3 regions of the Paenibacillus sp. MABNR03 genome follow, and region 2 is predicted to be linked to each of the others. Evidence: riboswitches for the same ligand, from Rfam matches in the RefSeq annotation. Region 2 holds a riboswitch; each other region holds the start of a gene.
The links. A riboswitch is a leader RNA that binds a small molecule or an ion and turns the genes downstream of it on or off. The one in region 2 is predicted to bind cobalamin.
Positions count from the first base shown of each region.

Region 1 (5,663 bases), on a different contig from region 2:
CCGCCTTTTCGCCAGAAGATGATGAGGTGGAAGTACTTGTTGTAGTTTGGCCACAAGCTGCGATAATACATAGAACCAATAATGACAGTACGGTAAGCGATAGCGTTTTTCCATATCTCGAATTCATTTCCATTCCTCCTGTTAAGCTGCCTTTTTCTTGGGATCCATCACATCTCTCAGACTGTCTCCCAACAAATTAAAAATGATAACTGTGCAGAATATCGCCAGTCCCGGATAAATCAACAGCCATGGGGCCGTCTGCAGATATCTTCTGCCTTCATTCAGCATCGCCCCCCACTCCGGTTCAGGTGGCTGGGCACCCAATCCCAGAAACGACAGGCCCGAGATGGACAGCATCATGCCGCCCACATCCATCATTGCCATGACAATGAGGGGAGACAGCATGTTGGGCAGGATTGTTTTTGTGATGATCTGAATCTGCCTCGCACCACTAAATGCCGCAGCAGCAACATATTCCTTTTGCCGAAGTGAGATCACCAGACTTCTTGCCAGTCGTGCATACTTCGCCCACCAGACAACCGCAAGAGCGATAACCGTATTAAATAATCCTGGTCCCAGCATCCCTACCACCGCTATGGCGAAGATTAATCCCGGAAAGGCCATCAGCGTATCGGACAACCGCATCAGAATCGTGTCGATCAGACCACGAGCGAAACCCGCAATCACACCAATCGCCACGCCGAGTACAAATACAATACCGATCATCATGAATGTAAGCAGAAGCGAAGTGCGCGCCCCGTATAGGAGACGGGATAACACGCAGCGACCAAGCTGATCGGTTCCAAGCGGGTATTCGGCGCTGGCTGGCTGCAGCACCTTGGCAAAGTTCGTTGCCAGTGGATCATGCGGGGCAAGCAGCGGCGCAACCATCGCGAGAATAACCCAGAGGATGGTCAATGAGAACAGGAACCCAAACCAGCGGTGCTGTGTCCAAACAAGCCTGAATTTTCTCATCTATATATCCACGTCCAGTCGAATCCTTGGGTCATGCAGGTGTGTCCACAGATCAACGATCAGATTCAGCAATACGTAGATCGTCGCCATCCAGATGACGTAACCCTGAATCAGGGGATAGTCCCTTGTAAATATGGCATCGACCGCCATCTGCCCTACCCCGGGCCACACAAATAAACTTTCAACAATGGCTGCCCCTCCGAGCAGTGCGCCTGTGGACATACCCATGAGCGTAACGATGGGCAGCAATATATTAGGTAAAATATGATGCATCATGATCACTCTCTCCTTCACACCCCTGGCTCTTGCCCCCGTTACATAGCTCTGGGACATCTCTTCCAGAATCACCGTACGGATCTGCCTGACATACTGGGCGACCAGAGGCAAAGCCAGTGTGCATGCCGGCAGAATCAAGCTGTTCCATCCCGAACTTCCCATGACGGGCAGCAGCTTAAACTGTACGCCAAACACCAACATGAGCAGCATCCCCAGCCAGAAGCTGGGCATGGACAATCCGGCAAATGAAAACAGGCGAATGACGTAATCCAGCACTTTGTTTCTGTAGACTGCAGACATGATACCCAGCGGAAATGAAATGAGAATGACCAGAAGCAGGGCACTTCCTGTTAGCCGAAGTGTAGCCGGAAGCCTGGACAACAGGATGTCGAGAACGGGTCTGTCGTATTTGTAGGACATTCCGAAATCCCCGGTAAACACATGTCCTAACCAGGTTCCATAGCGGATCCAAAACGGTTGGTCCAACCCAAGCTGAACGCGTACCTGCTGAACCAATTCGTCAGACGGAGTGACCCCCGTGGACATGAGCATGAGCCTTGCCGGGTCCCCCGGAGACAGGTAGGTCAGCAGAAACGTCAAAAACGTAATGCCGAATAACACGGCTGCCAGTTGAATGAATCTTTTAACAATGTATCTACTCACATGTCTGACGCCCTCTCCCCAATCTCCATCAATACACAGTGACTTGTCCTTGCATATCAAAAAAGACGTCTCTCTCCGTATTACCGGAAAAGGACGTCTTAAATAAACAGATTTTCAGAAAAATCATGCTCTCTAAACACCTTCCTATCTCCCGTAGGGTACTACTGTGTTGTTAAACTAGGCAGGTCTCCTGGCTCCAGAATCCTCGTCATTGCAGCACCTTCCCGGCCTAAACCAGTGGCATAACGCTGCCTGACTCCTCTGTTACAGTGGCGGGACCGCGCCGGTATTACACCGGTCTTCCCTATTAAGCTTCTACCCGAGGGTAAAGCACCTAGTTCCACATATTCAATTGAATTGCATTCTGTACCAGTATAGCTGGCTCACGGATAATGATCAAAACTTTTTATTCAAATTTGAAACAGCTCTGCAGGCTAACCTCGTTCTCTTGATCCCTTGGGGGACACTCCTGTCACTCGCTTGAACATCTTGGAAAATAACAGCGGATCCGTGTAGCCCACCGAATGGGCAACCTCGCTTACGGATAACGTTGAACTTTGCAGCAGCTCTGCCGCACGATTCATCCGGTATTCGAGAAAGAATGCCTGCAGCGACTTCCCGTACTTCTCCTTAAAAAGACCGGACAGATATGTACGATCCAAACGCACGGACTGCGCAATATCAAGGATCGAAGTCTTTTGGCTGTACCTGTTCTCCATGAACTGGACGGCTTGCCTGATGTATTCATCCTTGGTGGACAGGGGACGCCGCGTCTTCTCTTCTTCAGGTGAGGAGGATATCAGTTCGGCAATTAACCGGTATAACAGACTCTGGCTAAATACATCTCCGCCATTGCGTGATGAGGCCTGAGTCATGTCTGCATACAAACCATCTATTACCTTAGGATCTCTGGCATCAAATACAGGATGTGCCGGACTCAGTTTTGCCCGCTGCATGAATGTCTTGGCATGGACGCCCTTAAACCCGAACCAGGAGTACGTCCATGGCTCCTTCGCATCGGCCTCATAATGGATAATGGTATCCGGGAGAATGACGAAGCCCTGACCCTGGGTCAGCCGGTATTCCTTATCCTCCATATGAACCGTTCCCCATCCCTCATGAATGTAATGAACCACATAGGAATCTCGCACCCCTGGACCCCAATAATGAGAAGGATCGCAGGCTTGCCAGCCGAAAAACAACAGCACCAGCTCCATCTGCGTCCAGTCCATGGGCAGCACATTAAACTCAATCGGTGTCATCCTTCCACTCCTTCCCTTCACCCGTATCCTTTTTTCTCATTTTAAATTATAACAGGTGAACCAGGGAAATATCAGCTGAAAGCGATACTAAAAATGGGATTATGCCATGTTTGAGAGAGGTTGAACCATAGTTATACATACCGAATCGGCCTATAGTTGGGGTACACCATTATTCAGGGAGGCTGGACTTGAGATGAACAAAATTACGTTTCTCGGTGCGGGCAGCACCGTTTTTGTCAAAAATGTATTGGGTGATGTCATGATGACCGAAGCACTGCAGGATTTTGAATTGGCCTTGTATGATATCGATGCCGAGCGGTTGAATGATTCGGAGCGACTGCTGACCAGTATGGGTCGTTCTCTCGGAAGCCGTTGTGCTGTAAAAAAATATACGGACCGCAAAGAAGCGCTGCGCGGTGCCAAATATGTCATTAACGCGATTCAAGTGGGCGGATATGATCCGTGCACGATCACGGACTTTGAAATTCCGAAAAAATACGGACTGCGTCAGACGATTGCCGATACACTCGGCATTGGCGGAATCTTCCGCAATTTGCGTACCATTCCAGTCATGCTCGATTTTGCCCGGGACATGCAGGAAGTGTGCCCTGACGCCTGGTTCCTGAACTACACCAATCCCATGGCCGTACTGACCAATGTCATGAACGTGCATGGAGGAATTAAAACGGTAGGTCTGTGCCATAGCGTGCAGGTATGTGTGCCCCATCTGTTTGAGGCGCTGGGGATGGATCAGACAGGCGTAGTCGCAAAAGTTGCAGGCATCAACCATATGGCTTGGCTGCTGGAAGTGACTAAGGACGGCCAGGACCTGTATCCGGAGATTAAACGCCTCGCGAGAGAGAAGCAGAAGGAACAGCATCATGATATGGTGCGTTTCGAGCTGATGAATCGTTTTGGATACTACGTAACGGAGTCTTCCGAGCATAATGCCGAGTACCACCCTTATTTTATCAAACGTAATTATCCGGAATTGATCGAACGCTTCAACATCCCGCTGGATGAGTATCCGCGCCGCTGCGTGAACCAGATTGAAGGTTGGAAGGAAATGCGCGAGAAGCTGTTTGCCAGTGAAAATATTGAACATACCCGCAGCCGTGAATACGCTTCGCACATCATGGAAGCGATGGAAACGGACCGTCCGTACAAAATCGGCGGAAATGTAATGAATACCGGACTGATCACCAACCTGCCTCGTGAGGCCTGTGTTGAGGTTCCATGTCTCGTCGACGGATCCGGGATTAGCCCAACCTATATCGGCGACCTGCCTCCGCAGCTGGCGGCATTGAACCGTACCAATATTAACACCCAACTGCTGACCATTGAAGCAGCCATGACGGGCAAAAAGGAACATATCTATCATGCAGCCATGCTGGATCCACATACCGCCGCCGAACTATCCATCGATGATATCGTCGCCATGTGTGATGAACTGATCGAGGCCCATGGCGACTGGTTACCGAAATACACTTCCTAGTGCCCAAGAAGGTATTATCCACTTGATGATCAGGAAAGCGCCGAAGTCCTCTGTAATCCCAGGAGGCTCCGGCGCTTTTATTGAATGCACCTTATTACTATTCAATCTAATCCTGAAGCAAAAAGCGATAGCCAATTCCCGGCTCGGTCTGGATAAACCGCGGCTGCGTAGGATCCTCCTTTAATTTTTTGCGCAGATGACCCACATAGACCCGCAGATAATGACTATCCGATTCGTGATGATGCCCGCCCCACACCTGCTGCAGCAGCTGGCGTTGGGTAATGATTTTTCCGGCGTTGGAAGCAAGAACCTTGAGCATGTCGTATTCCGTTGGTGTTAATTTGATCGGCAAACCGTCCAGCTCCACCTGCCTTTGTGCCAGATCCATGGTGAGGGACCCGAAACGCAGTACAGGTTCATCCGTTGTTCTGGCCACGTGGCGGAGTGCAACCCGAATTCGGGCAACCAGTTCTCCCATGCCAAACGGCTTGGTTACATAATCATCGGCTCCGCCGTCAAGCGCAGCAATTTTGTCTTCCTCGCGTTCCTTCGCAGTCAGTACAATAATGGGCACCTGGGACCATTCGCGGACACGATGCAGCACATCCATTCCCGACATTCCAGGCAGACCCAGATCAAGAACGATCAGATCCGGATGAACGATACTGGCCTGAATGACAGCCTCTTCCCCATCTCCACATTCGTGAATTTCGAATTGATGTGCCTGCAGAGTCACCTTCAACAGTTTGCGGATCTGTGGTTCATCATCTATAACCAGTATGCGTGCGCCTTGCGGTGACGTCATGTTACTCAACCTCTCCTTGTTCCATATAGGGAAATAATGCATCAGGCACTTCCATTGGTAAACAGATGCTTACTCTTGTTCCGCCTCCTGGATTGGGCTCTGTTCCAATCGTTCCTCCGTGGACTTCGACAATTCCTTTGCATATGGCCAGTCCCAGCCCTGTGCCTGTAACATGCCGGGAGGATTC
Region 1 covers NZ_JBCIYR010000008.1:29,363-35,025, forward strand. Annotated here, with positions in the region: gene AAIH57_RS26445 (ABC transporter substrate-binding protein) at 1-127, opposite strand, end outside; gene nikC (nickel transporter permease) at 142-975, opposite strand; gene nikB (nickel ABC transporter permease) at 976-1,914, opposite strand; cobalamin riboswitch at 2,078-2,267, opposite strand; gene AAIH57_RS26460 (AraC family ligand binding domain-containing protein) at 2,349-3,176, opposite strand; gene AAIH57_RS26465 (alpha-glucosidase/alpha-galactosidase) at 3,370-4,671, shown strand; gene AAIH57_RS26470 (response regulator) at 4,778-5,476, opposite strand; gene AAIH57_RS26475 (ATP-binding protein) at 5,478-5,663, opposite strand, start outside.
Region 1: linked by a shared signal. The riboswitch ahead of nikB (nickel ABC transporter permease) and the one ahead of AAIH57_RS12000 (ABC transporter substrate-binding protein) in region 2 are both predicted to bind cobalamin.

Region 2 (5,663 bases):
GCCCGGAGCAATGGTTAATGCCATTCAGACAGCCGTGGAAGCCAAAACGGCAGCGCTCGCGGATTATGGTGTGGTGGATGCCGAGAACGGGCTAACGGCAACCGGAACGACAACGGATGCGATCGTGCTCGCCACAAGTCAGGTGGGGGAAAAACCACTGATTTCCTACGCGGGAACGGCTACGGTGATTGGAGCAGCGATCGGGCGGCTGGTGTATGACTCCATTACTGAAAGTTTGCAAACCGGTCAGGCGTGGAAAGAGAGGAATAGCAAGCGATGATATCTCTGAGTCAATTGGCGGGCTGGCCAATCTGGACTGGAATGACAGGAGCCTGGATTATTTTGGCGGCATACATACTGGATCGCTTCATTGGAGACCCGCGCTGGATTCCCCACCCGGTGATCGGCATGGGAAAGGGGATTTCTGCACTGGAGCGGGGGATCAGAAAACGAGTGAGCAGTGATCAGGGCCTTAAACGGGCTGGGGTCCTGTTTCCTATAGTCATTGCGGGTGGTTCCTTTGCGCTTACTTGGGGAGTGGTATACATACTTGGACTCATTCATCCCTTGGTTGCAGCTGCAGCTGAAGTGGTACTGATTGCCACCACCATTGCGTCCAAAGGACTGAAAGATGCAGGCATGGAAGTGTATCGTCATCTGAGTCAAAAGGATTGGCCTGCGGCGAGACGTTCACTCGGCATGATCGTAGGGCGTGATACAGCTCATCTGGATGAACCGGAGGTGGTGCGGGGAACGGTGGAGACGGTAGCGGAAAATATTGTGGATGCCATCGTTTCTCCGCTATTCTATGCCCTGATTGGCGGTGCTCCGCTGGCGATGGCTTATCGGGCCGTGAATACGCTGGATTCCATGGTCGGCTATAAAAATGAAAAATATATGCATCTCGGCTGGGCATCCGCGCGTCTGGATGACTGGGCGAACTGGATTCCCGCACGGATTACCGCCTTGCTGCTGATAACGGGAGCATGGTTCATGAGGCTGGATGCAAAAGGCGCAGCACGCATGGTACGCCGGGATGCCAGATTGCACCCGAGCCCAAACAGCGGATTTCCGGAGTCGGCGGTTGCGGGAGCTCTGGGCATCAGGCTTGGCGGACACAACGTTTACCATGGCGTGGCTTCTTTTCGAGCCTATATGGGCGAGCAGACCCGGCTGATGGAAGCAGAGGATATCGTGCGCACCACACGTTTGATGTTTTGGTCGGCGGGGGCCTTTGTGCTGTTATGCTGGCTGACAGCACTCGTAATCTGGGCAGCAGGAGGCGCACAGTGGTGGAATTAGACTGTGAACAGCATGGAACTGAAATACGGGATATTGTGTTTATCCGTCATGGTACAACGTCTTGGAATGTTGAAAAAAGATATCTCGGACATACCGATATCGGTCTTCTGCCGGATGCAGAGCGGGAACTGGCTTCGCTTCGCGAGTCGATCAGCGCGATCACTTGGGATGCGCTGTATTGCAGTGATCTGCTGCGCTGCCGTCAGACCATGCAACGAATCGCGCCTGTGCAAGCAGGACAAGCACAGCTTGATCCGCGTCTGCGTGAGATTGATTTTGGGCAATGGGAAGGGCTGACTTACGATCAGCTCAAGGACAACCCGCACTACCGGGATTGGATTGATGCACCGCAGGATGTGACGCCACCGGGCGGCGAGCCTTGGCAGGCTTTTACTGCGAGGATTGACTCCTTTCTGACGGATTGCCTGTTGTCCGCTTCGCCAGAGGTATATTCCGGAGAAAATATGGTTCCGGCGATAGCCGTGGTTACCCATGGCGGCGTAATTCGTTATGCGGTATCACGTCTCATACCGGAACTGGGATTCTGGGACACACAGGTTATTCCGGGGCAAGCGATTAAGGTTCGGCTGGAAAAAAGCAAAAACAGCTGGGTATCAAGCAGGGTGTCTTTTCCATGAATCGGGTTGTAAGGATGTGCAATATAACCTATAATCACAACAGAAGTGTGACTTCAGCATGGATACATCTTTGGTTATGCACATAAGTGCTAACGGATGCGATATGCTCACTTGAATGGTTACAATATCAGCGACCACGGGTCCCGTGTGCATGTATCAAATGTCATCGATTTTTATGAGCGATGAACGGCACAACGGGTGAAATAGGGAAGCCGGTGTGAATCCGGCACGGTCCCGCCACTGTAAATCAGGACGAGTAGTCCTGTAAGTCAGGTTACCTGCCCTGGACGTACAAACCGGTGTTCCTTCGAGGAAAGGACAGCGTTTCGGGCAGTTCTATGCGCATGTACAGTGGTTACGCTGAAGATGTGCAGATCGCCATATGCGAGACGTCATCCCTGATCCTGGCGTAAGGATCGGGGATTTTTTTGTTCATATAGGATGAACCGAAATATTCACACGTAACGAAGAGTGCAGAACCAATCTGGAGAAGCGTAGCGCTCGCCTTTATCCCCGGATTTTCACGTTAATAAGAGAGAATCAAAAAAAATCTGGGGATAACAGCGATCGGAAGATGGTACTGCAATCGTAGTGGCCTAGTGTGGTTTTCTAGGGTCATTTTATTTAGGAACACAAATTCAGGGGAAACGGTCAGGATCACTACTTAAGAGAGAACATAGAGAAGGGGAGAATGAACAACATGAATATCAAAAATTGGAAAAACGTAGCGTCACTGCTGAGTGCAGCGGCACTCGCACTGGCTTTGGCCGGATGTGGCAACGCAACAACTAACGAGGGCACAGGTGCTTCACAGCAGCCGGCACAGGAGCAATCCCAAGGCCAGGAGCAGACGGATCTCAAAACACAATATCCACTGACGGTAACCGATGCGACGGGTGAATCCTTTACGTTTGAGCAAGCGCCAGCCAAAATCGTATCCGTATCCCCGGCAGAAACCGAAACGCTGTTCGCACTCGGGCTGGACGAGCAGATTGTAGGGGTATCCGACTATGATGATTATCCTGAAGCCGCAACAACCAAAGCGAAAATGGGCGGCGTCTCGAAGCCAAACGAAGAGTCTATCATTGCTGCTGAAGCAGACATCGTATTTACAGGTATCTCAATGAGCGAAGATGCCGTGAAAAAGCTGCGTGAACTGGGTATCACCATTTTTAAAACCGATCCCAAATCGGTAGACGATGTAATGAACAACATCGAAACGTTTGGCAAAATCACGGATCATCAGGAGCAGGCACAGGAGCTCATCACCAAGATGAAACAGGATGTGGCGGACGTAACTGAAGCGGTGAAGGCTGTTAAGCCGGAAGAGAAGAAAAATGTTTACGTTGAATTCTCCCCAGGTTGGACGGTAGGTAAAGGTGAGTTCATGGACGAACTGATCACTGTTGCCGGTGGGATCAACGTTGCTTCCGACCTGGAAGGTTGGAATGAAATTAACGAAGAGAACATTATTGCTTCCAATCCGGATGTGATTTTGTACGCGAACGATGTCATTGATGAAAACTCCAAAACATTGGATCAAATCATCAAAGAGCGCAGCGGCTGGGATCAAATTACAGCTGTGAAAGACGACGCAGTCATTGGCCTGGATGCCAACCTGCTGAGCCGTCCGGGACCACGCGTAACGGAAGGTTTGAAAGCTGTAGCCAAAGCGATCTATCCTGATCTGTTCCAATGAGTAAAAAGCTGGCAGTGTACGGAACAGCCGGAATTCTGCTGCTTGTGCTGACCGTGCTGATCTGTACGGGCATCGGTTCGGTGGCTCTGCCTGTCCGTGACATTGCAGGCATTCTGCTTCATCACATGCCATGGATCGGAGACTGGATCACGCCCGACTGGAGTACGTCAGCCGAGCAGATTATATGGAAGGTTCGTTTCCCGCGCGTGCTGCTTGCCGTGCTTGTGGGTGCATCGCTGGCAATCGCCGGAGCGGGATTTCAAGGGGTTCTTCGTAACCCGCTGGCAGATCCGTTTACCCTGGGCGTATCGTCCGGTGCATCGGTGGGGGCAGCTTTTCTGATTTTCTTCGGATTGCAGTACGCACTGATCGGAATCTGGACCTTGCCGCTTGTTGCGTTTCTGACGGGCGTACTCACGTTGTGGTTTGTACTTGCCCTGGCTCGTGAAGGGCGCAAAATACCGACGCACAGCCTGATTCTGGCTGGTGTGGTGATGCAAAGTTTTCTGGGAGCGGTGGTCTCCTTCCTGTCGACCATGTCGAAACAGACGATTAATGAAATTATATACTGGACGATGGGAAGTCTGGCTCTGCGTGGGTGGTCGTATACGGCCATCCTTTTCCCGTATTTTCTGCTGGGCCTGATTTTCCTCTGGAGCCGTGCACGTTCATTGAATGTCCTTGCTCTGGGGGAACGGCAGGCTGCGCATATTGGGGTTGGAGTCGATCGGCTGAAGTTGTCCGTGCTTGCTGTGGGAACACTTCTTACCGCAGGAGCGGTCTCCGTATCCGGCGTTATTGGATTCGTTGGATTGGTGATTCCGCATATTCTTCGGCTGCTTGTGGGGCCTGACTATCGATTGCTGGTACCCTTGTCCGCCATTGGTGGAGCCATCTTCATGGTATGGGCTGATACGATTGCCCGCTCCTTGCTGGCACCGACCGAAATTCCGCTGGGTGTGGTGACGGCCTTTGTCGGTGCGCCTTTCTTCGCGTATTTGCTGCATCGGAACAAAAAGCTGCGAAAAGGGGTGATGCCATGAGTACGAGCATGGGTACAACCATGGATACAAGTGTTACCCCAGGAAAGCCGCTGATCGAGGTCGCGGGTGCAGATAAAATGTACGGTGACCACCGAGCCCTGCATGATGTGGACTGGCGTGTCACGGAAGGGGAATGGTGGGGTGTCGTTGGTCCAAACGGAAGCGGGAAATCAACGCTGCTCCAGCTCATCGCCGGAACGGAACAGCCCAATGCAGGCAGCATCCGGATTGCAGGGCGGGAGATTACCTCTTACAGTCGCAAAGACCTGTCACGTATGATTGCGGTATTGCAGCAGGACGGTCTGCCTGCCATTTCCTATCCCGTCAGGGATGTTGTGGAGATGGGGCGTTATCCTTATCAGAATTGGCTGGGCAGGGAAACCTCCGATGGGGCGGCAGTGGTAGACCGGGTCCTGGAAGAACTGGGCTTAACCGAAATGGCCGACAGGCCGCTGGATGCACTCAGCGGAGGACAGAGACAGCGGGTGGCACTCGCCAAAGTCATGGCACAGGAACCCAAGCTGTTATTGCTGGATGAACCGACGACTTTTCTGGATATCCGATATCAATTGCAATTCATGGAGCTGTTATCTTCCTGGCGCCAAAAAAACAAGATCACGATTGTGGCTGTGCTGCACGATCTGAACCTGGCTGCGCAATTTTGTGACCACATTCTGGCTCTTCGTGAGGGTATGTGTGTAAGCAGTGGGACACCGCAGTCGTTGATGACGGAAGAAAACATTCGGGATATTTTCCGGGTGAACCCAGCCATGGTGAATCATCCCGATCATGGTCTGCCGCAATTATTGCTGCGGCGGGAACAAGAATGAACGAAAAGGGGCAACCCCATATTTTGATGAAGGAAGTGCTGGCGGTATGAATAATGAACAGGTGTTGGAACAGTTAATTGGTCGGATCGTGGGTCCCAATGAAGAAGTTGCTGCAGAAGCCTCGGCGCATGTGGATGCATTGACAAAACCG
Region 2 covers NZ_JBCIYR010000002.1:748,496-754,158, forward strand. Annotated here, with positions in the region: gene AAIH57_RS11985 (adenosylcobinamide amidohydrolase) at 1-280, shown strand, start outside; gene cbiB (adenosylcobinamide-phosphate synthase CbiB) at 322-1,302, shown strand; gene AAIH57_RS11995 (histidine phosphatase family protein) at 1,293-1,940, shown strand; cobalamin riboswitch at 2,110-2,240, shown strand; gene AAIH57_RS12000 (ABC transporter substrate-binding protein) at 2,641-3,639, shown strand; gene AAIH57_RS12005 (FecCD family ABC transporter permease) at 3,636-4,682, shown strand; gene AAIH57_RS12010 (ABC transporter ATP-binding protein) at 4,679-5,512, shown strand; gene cobT (nicotinate-nucleotide--dimethylbenzimidazole phosphoribosyltransferase) at 5,559-5,663, shown strand, end outside.

Region 3 (5,663 bases), on a different contig from region 2:
AACTACCGCCAATATCACATAGGCATCTGTCGTCAAAACGATTGCTTCTCAGACGATGACATGACTACTAGTCACCACATACCGGGTTTACTTCCACGGTGACGGGAGCATCTACGTGACGGAAACCCTGAATTACCCCAACACGTTTGAAAAATTTGTGGAATCGCTCGTTCGGATGTCCCTTTTCCTTGTACTCCGCCACGATCCGTTCCACAATCTCGCCGATCTGATCGCCTGGAATGCCCTCAGCTACAGGCTGGGCAGGGTGAGCATTTCGTCCAAACTTTTTGCCGCCAAGGAAGAGATCGTACCCGCCTTTGCGGTAGACAATTCCGATGTCCTCCAGCACGGCACCGTAACACGCCATGCCGCAGCCATTCAGGGCCACACTGGTTTCTTTCGGTGCGCTAATCCCGCCAATAATGGCCTGCAAATGATTGGCCATCGGTACAGCATCGTCCTTCTCCATATTGCAGAAGTCGCAAGCCTTCACCTTGATGACATCTCCGATCGGAACCACGATGAAGTTCGCTGCGCGCAGCTCCTCTACCAGTTGATCCGGCTCAAAGGTCGGTACTCGCAAAATAATCTGATGTTCCGGCGTGTACTCCAGCTCGCCTTCTTCACTCGCACACTGCGCGAGCAGCGCCATCTGGGCTGCGGTAAACTTCTTATTGCCGACGCCCGGCGAGACGCCAACCTCGAACAGCGGCGCTTTGCGTCCCGGCTCGGGTGTCGTGCGTACCGCTGCTGCCGTGACCTGCTGCGGCGTCCCGGCTAACGAGCCCGGCGCAGCCGCATCCAGCCATCGACTGGCTGCTCCGCCAGCGAGCTTGCCGCCTGCCGCGAGCCGCGTCAGTGCCTCGGCAGCCAGCTCAGCCGCATCTGCACGCGGCTCCACTGCGGCTGAACGCGGTGCGGGTTCTACCGCCGCGGGCCGCTCGGCGGCAAGCACAGCGGTGCCACTGCTGCGTGCCGGGCTTGCCGCAGGCTGGGCAGCAGGCGCGTCTGCGCGCGGCTGCCCTTGCAAAGCCGTGTCCGCACTGCCTTGCGCAGCGCGAACCGGGCCCGAATCTGCTGCCTTGCCGGAGGCAGCAGAGCGGGCTTCCATGGCGCCGAGCGACCATGGCTCGGCTTCCGTGCGCAGTCGCTCATGCGGTCTGAGCGACTGTTCCGCGGTATTCAGCGTATACTTCCGCTGATACCCGCGCGGTGTGACCATGAGTCCTTCGTACATCATGGTCGAGGAGTTACCAATGATCACGGTCGTCAGCATGCCGATGTCATGATTCAGCATGTCTTCCAGCGTGGTCATCACAACATCCTGACGTTCACGGTAAGCACTTTTTACGAGCCCAACCGGTGTCTGCGAATCACGGTAACGAAGCAGCATCTCCTGTGTCTCGACGATCTGGCGTGTGCGGCGTCCACTACGAGGGTTGTACAGAGCAATGACAAAATCAGCCGCTGCAGCTGCTTCAACTCGCCGAATAATCGTGTCCCATGGCGTGAGGTGGTCACTCAAACTGATCGTACATGCATCATGCATCACGGGTGCACCCAGTAGTGAGGCACAGGATTGAATGGCGGATACGCCCGGAATGACCTCAACGCCAACACCACTCTCCGGCTTCCAGCCCTGCTCCATCAGCACTTCATACACAAGTCCGGCCATACCGTACACTCCGGCATCACCACTGGAGATTACAGCCACAATTTTACCCATCTCCGCCTGTCTGACTGCTTCCTGCGCCCGGCTGACCTCTTCGGTCATGCCTGTCCGTACAATCTCCTGACCGTCCAGGAGCGGCCTGATCAGATCAACGTAAGTGTTATAACCGATGATGACCTCGCTCTCCCGCAGTGCTTCCAATGCCCTTGTGGTGATATGCTCCATCGCACCCGGGCCAAATCCGATAATCAGCAGCTTCCCTTGACCTTGCATTGCTTCTCCTCCTCCGTATCCTCAGTCCCGTGTCTTAGCACGTCAAAATCTTCTATATGATCACTTCACCAGTCCGCAGTTAGGCTTGATGGCATAATCCACTCTCCTCATTCAGACTGATTGTAAACATTGAAGAGGGAGGCTTGGCCAAATTTCCCTGTGCGGCATGTTCAATTACTTCCGGTTCCATAACCTTCTTCTTAAAAAAAACAAAAAAATCCCATCCTTATAACGGATGGGATACGCATGTACGTACACTCAAGAAGACAGTCCACGGCCCTTGCAGAGGAGGGTCCTGTGGCTGCATGGCCGAAAAAGGCCTGCCAGGCGAACCGATTGTTCGCCCGTTTCCTGATTCTTCGTACACCACTCCTTTCCGCGAAGGGTTCGGTGACACAATGCAAGGTAGGTCTCCTGGCTCTGGATCATCAGCTTCCTTTTCTGTCTTCCCCGAATATACGAGTGACTTGGATGAAAAGGGCTTCCCCATTACAGTGGCGGGACCGCTCGGGATTTGCACCCGATTCCCTGTTACCTCTTGCTTCACGCAAGAGCACCTTGCTTGTTTTCATGAATAATAGTGGTTTCATCATAACACCGCTCAGGAAAAAATGTCCATGCTTATGATACTTATCCATTCTTCTATTTTCAGACTAAAAAGAAAAAGTTCTGATCCATAACGGATCAGAACTTTAATTAAGTTATCCATATAAGCAGCCCTCATAAGATCCTACCTGATGCTTTAAAGGGCGTATGTCCGGTTCTGCTTCTCAGGATTTATCTGCATGGGTCGCAGCAATAAATCGTCCCAGTTCAACGATGAGCGCTCCCATCTTTTCTTCCTCCGGAACAACAAGTGCCTCAATGCCTTCTTCACGCATGGCATTAGCCGTCACCTTGCCTACAGAAGCCGGAATCACACCTTCACGAAAAGCCTGCTGCAACTGATCAAGCTTGCCCTGGGAAGCTGCATATGCTGTCAAAAAACGTACCTGGGGACCACTCGTAAATGTGACGGCATCCACCTCATGCTGTACAATCTCATTCAAAAGCAATTCCAGTTCGTCCTCTTCCGGCGGCACATGGCGATAAGGTAAAACCTGTCTTACGTTCGCACCCTGTTCTTCCAGCCAGTCGACCAGCTTCGGCGCAGTCTCCCCGTGAAGTTGAAGCATGACTTTTTTGCCTGCGAGGTCATGTGGTGCAAATTCGCGGATCAGCCCGTCCGTACTGCCATCATCATCCCGGACCAGTGGAGAGAGCTTGCGCTTGCGAAGTGCATTGACCGTTTTGTATCCTCTTGCCGCAATGGAAGCTTCGGACAGAACATCGAGCAGTTGTCCGGCGATGTCCATATCTTCAGCCATTTCAAAAATGGCATCCAGCCCCATTCCTGTCGTCAGCACTGCCCAGTCCGGTGGGTCCGAGATCAGGGATACGAGACCATCCCGTATATTCCGATCATCCAGAAATACCGTGCCCTGTGCAGGCCGCACGAGTGGAATGCCACCCATTTTCTCGACCAGTAATGCCATTTCCTTCGATTTACGCGGTCCCGTCAGCGCTACACGTATACCCGCCAAATGTTGAGCCATTCTTGTTTCCCCCCAGTTCGTTCAGCCGAACGTTCATCCGTCTGACTACAGTATACAGGCTAGTTTCATGGAGGGAAACCTCGTTTCACGTCATTTGACCTGTTCTTCTATAACGATTTTTTATGATAATGATCAGGAAGGCTGAAGCTCTCCTCCCTGCATATCATCTCGTTTGGTTTTGCCCTCTTTGTCGGATTCATCGTTTTTCTTCTCCTGATCCTGATGCTTTTGTTCTGTTTTCCGCTGCGTATCTCCTTGGCGGGAAGCAGCGGGCTCCCCTCGGCGCGGACGAAGAAACACAAAGAGAATAATGGGGAACAACACCTCAAACAGAATGGCGATCCATGTCCATTCCCGTGTAAAGCGGAACAGCTGAATTGCATTTTTGAAAAACCAGAACGCACACACGAACCCCACCAGTGCTACAGGTCCAGTCATGATCTTTCCGGATACCTTGGGAATCATCCGCTTCAGTCCCCAGCAGATGAAGTACAGATCAAATGCAATCTTGGTAATCATCGCAGGTAGAGTTGCTGCTGCCAATGCCAGATCAAACCGGTCGAGAAAATCACTGATCTGCAGCTGCCTTGCAAGCTCATAGGAAGGGTATACCAATCTGGACGCGACGGGCACACCAATCGATGTTATGGTCTCGATCAAAACCAGAATCAACAACAAGGTTGAAATTGTAATTCCCCACAAGACGGATTTGAAACGAAAATCACTGCCCTTAACTACAAAAGGCAATGCAATCATCTCTCCAAAAAAGGAGAATAGGTACCAGCTTCCTCTGCCAACATCTGCAACATCGATGTAAAAATATGGCATCAGATTAGCAAGATCAACTTGCTGAACAAGCATAAACGGCACAACTAAGGAAATCAGAATGAACAAGGTTACATACAACTCGGACATTCCAATTAATGATCCAAGACCTCCCCTTACAATAAAAACAGCCATGACCAAAAGGGACAACACAATGATCGAAATCGGGGTAGTCTCCAGCAATGTAATACTTACGTAGTCACCTATTAACCGGATATCGCGGGCAAATACAAAGAGAAAAAACAAGATATACAGCAGCCCTATTACACGTCCCATAAAAGGATGACGCTCAACGAGAGACTCAAACAAGTCCTGATTGGAGAATCGCTGCTGAACACGATTTAGCATCCACATTGAACACGTCATCACCAGAAACAAAGGGATATAGGATAAATAGGCATGCTGTTCGGCATGGTAGATGGCCTGTGCATGAGGCTGAATCAAAGTGCCTGTAATACTGAGCAGCATCACGAGCAGCACCAGCTGACGATTGGTTACCCCCTGATTCATCGCATACCTCCTTTCTATCTGTTTAACTGAAGATTAGGATATTTCGAAACATCTACGGCAGCGGTAACAATCGTTGTATCCAGTGCGTAAGCCATATCGTGATAAAGAAGGTTTTGCTCAGAAGGGTCACATGAATCCAAATCCCGATGCTGCATGCAATCAACCCATAGGATAACCATCTGTTAATCGCTGCTCCCTGCCTCAGGTGCCTAAAGTCCATAACGATGACTGCGATGACCATAGCCAGGTAAGTAAACATCAGCGGCTTAATCATGGATGATCTCCTCCTCCGTCAGTCCAATCGGCTTGTTGGTGATCCCTACATTTTCGATAATAATATGGGGCTCTACCACAACCTCCATATTGGGATATATGTCATACCAACGGTCCTTAATCTTGTCCCATTCTTTCGGCATTTGCTGACGAATGGAACGGCCCAATCCCAAAATATCGGCATTATATTTTTTCTGGATCAACCTGACCCCTTCCTCAATGTCATCCTTCACTTTTTTATGAATGGCTTCGTTAAGACTTAGAATTTCAACTTCTCGCAAATCCCCATAATTGGATTCGTTATCAACCAAAACCCCCTTGGCGTATAACTGAATGGTTACGCTCACCTTGCCATTGCGGATATGTGGACTATAAGATGAATTGTTTTCATTAAGCTTGATGAACAGGCTCCCTTCGCCGCGTGGAGCTTTGAGCAGTACTTCTGGCGTATTGGCTTCTCCCATGGCTAAAATAAGGGCATCCGCGGGAGCCTTTTCGATCATTCCTACCAGCTT
Region 3 covers NZ_JBCIYR010000004.1:443,465-449,127, reverse strand. Annotated here, with positions in the region: gene cobJ (precorrin-3B C(17)-methyltransferase) at 68-1,945, opposite strand; cobalamin riboswitch at 2,333-2,521, opposite strand; gene AAIH57_RS21750 (uroporphyrinogen-III synthase) at 2,716-3,540, opposite strand; gene AAIH57_RS21745 (GerAB/ArcD/ProY family transporter) at 3,673-4,875, opposite strand; gene AAIH57_RS21740 (hypothetical protein) at 4,928-5,149, opposite strand; gene AAIH57_RS21735 (Ger(x)C family spore germination protein) at 5,142-5,663, opposite strand, start outside.
Region 3: linked by a shared signal. The riboswitch ahead of cobJ (precorrin-3B C(17)-methyltransferase) and the one ahead of AAIH57_RS12000 (ABC transporter substrate-binding protein) in region 2 are both predicted to bind cobalamin.